2 regions of the Pseudomonas sp. TE3552 genome follow, and region 1 is predicted to be linked to the other one. Evidence: riboswitches for the same ligand, from Rfam matches in the RefSeq annotation. Region 1 holds a riboswitch; the other holds the start of a gene.
What was found. A riboswitch is a leader RNA that binds a small molecule or an ion and turns the genes downstream of it on or off. The one in region 1 is predicted to bind cobalamin.
Positions count from the first base shown of each region.

Region 2: it holds a riboswitch for cobalamin, as region 1 does, so the genes downstream of both, cobO (cob(I)yrinic acid a,c-diamide adenosyltransferase) here and cobW (cobalamin biosynthesis protein CobW) in region 1, are expected to answer to the same signal.

Region 1 is NZ_JBWBQJ010000001.1:1,564,047-1,567,877, forward strand. It holds gene cobM (precorrin-4 C(11)-methyltransferase) at 1-104, opposite strand, end outside; gene ACZ9BB_RS06950 (cobalamin biosynthesis protein) at 186-599, opposite strand; gene ACZ9BB_RS06955 (CbtA family protein) at 596-1,300, opposite strand; gene ACZ9BB_RS06960 (CbtB domain-containing protein) at 1,312-1,518, opposite strand; cobalamin riboswitch at 1,641-1,868, opposite strand; cobalamin riboswitch at 2,122-2,336, shown strand; gene cobW (cobalamin biosynthesis protein CobW) at 2,439-3,506, shown strand; gene cobN (cobaltochelatase subunit CobN) at 3,510-3,831, shown strand, end outside.
Region 2 is NZ_JBWBQJ010000001.1:3,507,265-3,511,095, reverse strand. It holds gene ACZ9BB_RS15730 (PQQ-dependent sugar dehydrogenase) at 1-215, opposite strand, end outside; gene ACZ9BB_RS15725 (hypothetical protein) at 284-868, opposite strand; cobalamin riboswitch at 1,023-1,257, shown strand; gene cobO (cob(I)yrinic acid a,c-diamide adenosyltransferase) at 1,339-1,950, shown strand; gene ACZ9BB_RS15715 (cobyrinate a,c-diamide synthase) at 1,947-3,272, shown strand; gene bluB (5,6-dimethylbenzimidazole synthase) at 3,269-3,831, shown strand, end outside.

The DNA of each region.
Region 1 (3,831 bases):
GAGCCGGCATAGATAATGACCGGGCAGCTACGAATCAGCCGTTGGCCTTTGACGGTGATCAGTTCCGGGTCGCCGGGGCCGGCGCCAATGAAGTAGACGGTCATCGTCGATTCCTGTCAGAAAAAGGGCTTGGGCACGCTGCAGATGAAGAATGCTCATGATCGAAGGCGGGGATTATCGGGATTTTACGCAGCGCTGGCCAATGCCAGGGTGGCCTGGGCGTATTTTTGTCGAGGAATCAGCAACTTTGCCGGAGCCTGGGCCAATTGTTCGGCCAGGGCCAGTGCGGCACTTTCCGCCACGCCGTAACAGCCGGTGCGTTCGAACGCGATGTCCGAGTGGTGGCTAAGTTGCGGTTCATAACCGGCCAATTGTTCGCTGCTGAAATACATCAACGGCAATGCCAGCTGTTCGGCCAGTTCGATCAGGGCGGGTTCTTCGCGCTTCAGGTCGATACTGGCCAGGGCCTTGATCTCACGAAGCTCGATTTGATGGGCCTGTAACGCCTGATCGAGCAGCGCCCGTAGCGTACTGACCGGGCAGCCGCGCTGGCAGCCCAGGCCGACCACCAGGGTCGGCGCTGCGCTGACGTCAGTCATGCGCGGTATTGACCATCGCTTTTGCGGCGGAACAACCAGGCGCTGATCAGGCCCAGGGCCAGCCAGAACGCCACGTTGGTCAGCTGCGAAGCGATTTTGAATTGCGCTTCCAGGGCTTGCGGCGCCAGCATCGAATGGACTTCCGGTTGTGGTGCGCCAATCACATGCGGCACGGCCAGGATCGCCACGCCGAGAGCTTTCATCAGCCAGTGACGGCTGAACACGATCAGCGCGATGCCGACGGCCGTGGACGCGGCAGTGCCGATCCACCAGATTTGCCGTTGCGCCAGATCAGCCGCGGCAGTGCCCGGCAGCTCCGGCGGCAGGCCGAGGGTCGGTGCCAGCACGAACGTCGCATAACCGGCCAGGCCCCAGAGCAGGCCCTGAGAGGTCTTGGTCGGTGCACGCAGGGTGTAGAGACCGGCGAGCATCAAGGCGAAACCGACTGCCACCACCAGGTTGCCGCCGGTAGTGGACAGCACGCGCTGCCAGCCGTCTTCCGGTTCCCAGGCTTCGGCATCATGGGTGTGAGCGACAGCGCCTGCAGCGTGTTCGTGGATTTCAACAGCGGCCGGCTCGGATTTTTCGTAGGTTTCGGCCTGCAAAATCAGCGGGGCGACCCAAAAGCTTTGCAGCAGGGTCAATAGCAGAGCGGCCAGCAGCCCGGTGAACCCTGCGGTTTGCGCAATACGCTTGATCATCTCAGCAGGTCTCAATGGCACGGAAAGGCGGAGCTGTGACGGGTATCGTGCGCGGCGTTGTGCACCGCTTCAATGTGAGAGAAACCGGCGAAATACACCAGGCTAGCGCCAAGGATCGACGCACAAAAAGCGGCGGTCAGGCGTTGGCTCAGGGTTGAAGTGGTGCTGATCGTGCTCTTTTTATCGGTGTTGCTGCCGGTGCTGCTGATGATCGACATGGCGCTTCCCTCTGGTCTGTCAGCGGGTGAATAGAGCGCATGAAAACCTCCACAGGCCAAGGGCTCGCAGAGATTTCGAACAGCGCCCGCCCACCGCGGGTTTGTTATTCAGTGAACGTAAGAGTCACTTTGTGTTGCGGGCCGGTCTCCGGGCTCGCGAGGGGCAGGGCTTGCGCCGAAACCTGCAAGCATCACCTTCCCATGCCGTATGACCGGCACAGTGGATCTGACGCTTCACTCGCTTACCGTTGCGGGGGCAGCACCGGACTGACATGGCTTTAGAGTAAAGCACATGATTCACCGGTTTCCCGTTTCACCCTGTGAAGGGCACCCGTAACAAGGTGTGTAGGAGAGCATGGGCGAGGGCGGGGAGTCAATTGGCATGGGTTCTCAACTGACACCAAATACCTGTGGCGAGGGAGCTTGCTCCCGCTCGGCTGCGAAGCAGTCGTAAAACCATGCACTGCATATCTACAGGCAGACCGCATGTATCTGATTGCGACCGCTTCGCGCTCGAACGGGGGCAAGCTCCCTCGCCACAGGCAACCCCCCTCCAAGTGATCGCATTCTCCTATAGGACATTGACCCGCCCCCACACGATGCGTAGCCTTGCGCTTTCGAGGTTCTTCGGCGTCTGTCGAAGCTAAGAAGGGAACGCGGTCGATGCCGCGGCTGCCCCCGCAACTGTGAACGGTGATGTTCGCTGCCACGCCACTGCAAACCCTGTGCAACGGGTTCGCGGGAAGGCGCAGCGAATGCCAGGCTGACCCGCCCGGCACACCGTCAGCCAGGAGACCTGCCTCGACACAGATTCTCACTTTCAACCGGGCGGGGTGATCCGGTGGCGAACTCTTCAGGCACGCGCGCCCGCGTTGCCGGTCGTCGTCCCGTATGCCCGCCACCTTGCCAAAGGGCATCCGATGAAAACACTGGCCAAACTCCCCGTCACCATCGTTACCGGCTTCCTCGGCTCGGGCAAAACCACCTTGCTGCGCCACATGCTCGACAACGCCCAGGGCCGCCGCATCGCGGTGATCGTCAACGAGTTCGGCGAGCTGGGCATCGACGGCGAGATCCTCAAGCAATGCTCGATCGGTTGCACCGAAGAAGAAGCCAGCGGTCGCGTCTATGAATTGGCCAACGGCTGCCTGTGCTGCACCGTTCAGGAAGAATTCTTCCCGGTGATGCGCGAACTGGTGGCCCGTCGCGGCGACCTCGACCACATCCTCATCGAAACCTCGGGCCTGGCCCTGCCAAAGCCTTTGGTTCAAGCCTTCCAATGGCCAGAAATCCGTAGCGCCTGCACGGTTGACGCGGTGATCACCGTGGTCGATAGCCCGGCCGTCGCCGCCGGCACTTTCGCTGCGTTCCCCGATCAAGTGGATGCCCAGCGCAAACTCGACCCGAACCTGGACCACGAATCGCCGCTGCACGAGCTGTTCGCCGATCAACTGGCCAGTGCCGACCTGGTGATTCTCAACAAGGCTGACCTGATCAGCGCCGCAGACCTGGCCCGCGTGCGCCTGGAAGTCGCCGAAGAGCTGCCACCAGCGGTGAAAGTCATCGAGGCCAGCAGCGGTCGTCTGCCACTGGACGTGCTGATCGGCCTCGGTGCCGGTTCCGAAGAACACATCGACAGCCGCCACAGCCATCATGATCATCACCATGAAGGTGAAGACGATCACGATCATGACCATGACGCGTTCGACTCGATCTCCATCGAGCTGCCACAAGCCGACGAAAGCCTGCTGATGGACGCGCTGACGCAACTGGTGGTCCAGCACGGCATCCTGCGGGTCAAAGGTTTCGCGGCGGTACCGAACAAGCCGATGCGCCTGCTGATCCAGGGCGTGGGCACGCGGTTCGACAAGCACTTCGACCGTCAGTGGGGCGCCGAAGAGGCACGCAGCACCCGTCTGGTGTTGATCGGTCAGGCGCTGGACGCCGTTCAACTCGAAGCGCAATTGCGCGCTGCGCTCAGCGTTTAACCCATGCACCTGCTCAGGACCCAGCCCGGCGGTTTCGTGTCGGATGACAACATTGCCGACCTTGGACAAACCCCCGCCGAGCTGGTGATCCTGTGCAGCGGCGATTCCAGCCTGGCGTTGCTCGCCGAAGCGGCGCAGCAGTTGCCCGACGATTACCCGAGCGTGCGTCTGGCCAACCCGATGCAGGTGCAGAATCATGCCTCGGTGGATCTCTACGTCGACGAAGTGCTGCGCCACGCCAAGGTGATTCTGATCTCGCTGCACGGCGGCATCGCCTATTGGCGTTACGGCATTGAGCGTCTGGTGGAATTGTCCCAGCGCGGCG
Region 2 (3,831 bases), 1.9 Mb from region 1:
GCCGCGACTTGAGTGCCTGGCGCGGCGATGGGTTTCGCGCCAGCAGGCCAGCCGATCGCCGGGGCAATGTTCACCGTCGGGATCAGGGTTTTATTCGGTTCTGGCAGCTTGGGCGAGGGGCCTGTGCCATCCGAGACTTGCAGGCTGGAGGTTTCACCACAAGCGGCGAGCCCTCCGGCGAGCGCGATGATGAAAACGAGTTGGGGTTTGCGCATTACTGATCTTCCCTATGAATGCATTGACGTAATCATAGAGAAGCGTAGACACCCGATGGTTCAACCGGTCAGCCGCGGGCTTCCTTGAACAGTACGGCGATCCCCGGATGGTAGTTGCCGGCTTCATTGTGCAACTTGCGGTAGGCGTAGGGAAAATACCAGGCCACGGCGCAGGTGTGTTCCTTTTGCAGGTCGTCGAGCATGTCCTGGAGTTCTTCCGGGGTGGCGCTGTGCTGGGCTTTTTGTGGGGCGACAAACAGGCAGCCGAGTTTCAGGTCGCTGGCGTAGCTGATGCGCTTCGCATCGCTGGTGATGTCCGCAAGTGCCTGGGTCAGGTTCAAGCTATTGACCCGCGGCCAGCGTTGGGTGGCCTGGAGGTACGCGCGCTCTTCGCTGGTGGCGATAAACAGATCGGCGCGGGCGTTGCGTTCGCCTTCTTCGGTCTGTTTGCGCGTCGGTGTTTGCTGCAGCGTGACCATTTCCGCCATCCAGGCCGCGGCGCAGAGCAGGCCGAGGTTGGCCTTTTCGTCGTACCAGTAAGGCGTATCGTTATCGCCGCGCACGGCGTTGTAGCGGTCGATACAGTCAAACCAGCGTTCCAGCACCGGTCGCAGGAATTCCAGCTTCGGATTGCTGATGATCATGCCTTGCATGTGGCTCACCCTTGTTATTGTGTTATGAGGTTGTGGCTCTTTGATATCACTGCTGACAGTGTGGCACAAGATTGGCGTCAGATAATTGATCGACGGCAGTTATTCGCCGGAAGGCGTCCCGTCTTTAATTGACGCTCCACCCCCAACCCTCTAACCTTCGCGGCTTGTTTCAGGTGCTCTGTGGCCTTGGTCGACAGAGTGAAACAGGGAAGCCGGTGAGTGGATTTCTTCCAGCGAAGAATGATCACGATCCCGGCGCTGCCCCCGCAACGGTAAATGAGTGAAGACTGCGCCTGATGCCACTGTGTCGATGAACGATGCGGGAAGGCGCGCAGTCGGGCCAAGTGCCGCTCATGAGCCCGGAGACCGGCCTGATCCATTCAGCGGCATCACGGTGGGCGATGCCAGGCTTCTTGCCGTCTATTCTTGTGCCTGCCCGCCGTTATCCAGCCTCAACGGAGAGCTCCCCTATGACTGATATCCCCGATCGTGACGAACGCCATCTGGCGCGCATGCTGCGCAAAAAAGCGGTGATCGACGAACGCATCGCCAACTCGCCGAATGAATGCGGTTTGCTGCTGGTGCTTTCCGGTAACGGCAAAGGCAAAAGCAGTTCGGCGTTTGGCATGCTTGCGCGGGCCATGGGCCACGGCATGCAGTGCGGCGTGGTGCAGTTCATCAAGGGGCGCAACAGCACTGGCGAGGAGCTGTTCTTCCGGCGCTTCCCGGAACAGGTGCGTTTTCATGTGATGGGCGAGGGCTTCACCTGGGAAACCCAGGATCGCCAGCGCGACATCGCCGCCGCCGAAGCCGCCTGGGCGGTGTCCCGCGAACTGCTGAGCGACCCGTCCATCGGTCTGGTGGTACTCGATGAGTTGAACATCGCCCTCAAGCACGGTTATCTCGACCTCGATCAGGTGCTCAGCGACTTGCAGGCCCGTCCGCCGATGCAGCACGTGGTGGTCACCGGTCGCGGCGCCAAACCGGAGATGATCGAACTGGCTGACACCGTCACCGAAATGGGCATGATCAAGCACGCCTTCCAGGCCGGGATCAAAGCGCAAAAAGGCGTCGAGTTGTGAGTCAACCACGTCAATGCCCGGCGGTATTGATTGCCGCGCCGGCCTCCGGTCAGGGCAAGACCACCGTCACCGCCGCGCTCGCCCGTTTGCATCGCAATCAGGGGCGCAAGGTTCGCGTGTTCAAATGCGGCCCGGACTTTCTCGATCCGATGATTCTCGAGCGCGCAAGCGGTGCACCGGTCTATCAACTGGACATGTGGATGGTCGGCGAGCAGGAAAGTCGTCGTCTATTGTGGGAAGCCGCTGGCGAAGCCGATCTGATCCTCATCGAAGGAGTCATGGGGCTGTTCGACGGTACGCCGTCCAGTGCTGATCTGGCGCGGCACTTCGGCGTGCCGGTGCTGGGCGTGATCGACGGCACTGCCATGGCGCAGACGTTTGGCGCATTGGCCCTGGGCCTTGCGCGCTATCAGCCGGATTTGCCGTTTGCCGGCGTGTTGGCCAACCGGGTCGGCACTTTGCGTCACGCGCAATTGCTCGAAGGCAGCCTGACTGAAGGCTTGCGCTGGTACGGCGCGCTGTCGCGAGAAACGGGAATCGAACTGCCGAGTCGGCATTTGGGCCTGGTTCAGGCCAGCGAGCTGAATGACCTCGATATGCGTCTCGATGCGGCAGCCGATTCATTGGCCAACAGTTGCGACGTAGCGCTGCCGCCGGCCGTGGAATTCGCCGCGCCTGAAATGATCGCGGCCGAACCGTTGCTGGCCGGTGTGCGGATTGCCGTGGCCCGCGACGAAGCCTTCGCGTTTACCTATGGCGCGAGCCTGGATCTGCTGCGGGCGATGGGCGCCGAATTGTCTTTCTTCTCGCCGATTCGCGATAGCGGGTTGCCGGAGGCAGACAGCCTTTATCTGCCGGGTGGTTACCCTGAATTGCACCACGTGGCGTTGGCGCAAAACACCTCGATGCTGACGGCGATCCGCGCTCACCATGCCGCGGGCAAACCGCTGTTGGCCGAATGTGGCGGCATGCTCTATCTGCTGGATTCGCTGACCGATGTCGAGGGCACTCGCGCCGAACTGGTCGGCTTGTTGAGCGGTGACGCGGTGATGCAGAAGCGTCTCGCTGCGTTGGCCCTGCAGGCGGTTGAATTGCCGGAAGGTTTGCTGCGGGGGCACACCTATCACCATTCGCTGACCAGCACCGAGCTTGAACCGATTGCTCGTGGGCTGAGCCCGAATGGTGGGCGAGGGGCGGAGGCGGTTTATCGTGAGGGGCGGATGACCGCTTCTTATGTGCATTTTTATTTTCCGTCTAACCCTCAAGCGATTGCTGCGCTATTTGTGCCTGATCGTGAGACCGCCATCGCGAGCAGGCCATGACCGACAACGCCTTTTCCGCAGTCGAACGCGCAGCCGTCTATCGAGCCATCGGCGAACGTCGCGACATGCGCCACTTCAGCGGTGGCACGGTCGAGCCTGCGTTATTGAGGCGTCTGCTCGAAGCCGCGCACCAGGCGCCGAGTGTCGGCCTGATGCAGCCCTGGCGTTTCATCCGCATCAGCGATCGGGCCCTGCGCGGTAAGATCCAGCAACTGGTGGAAGACGAACGTATCCGCACCGCCGAAGCCCTCGGCGAGCGCTCCGACGAATTCATGAAGCTCAAGGTCGAAGGCATCAACGACTGCGCCGAGGTGCTGGTCGCCGCGCTGATGGACGATCGTGAGCGGCATATCTTCGGCCGACGTACCTTGCCGGAAATGGACATGGCGTCGCTGTCTTGCGCCATCCAGAACCTTTGGCTGGCGTCCCGCGCCGAAGGCCTGGGCATGGGCTGGGTGTCGCTGTTTGAACCGCAAGCCCTGGCGGAGTTGTTAGGGCTGCCGGCCGGGGCCAAGCCTTTGGCTGTTCTTTGTCTGGGACCGGTCAAGGAATTCTATCC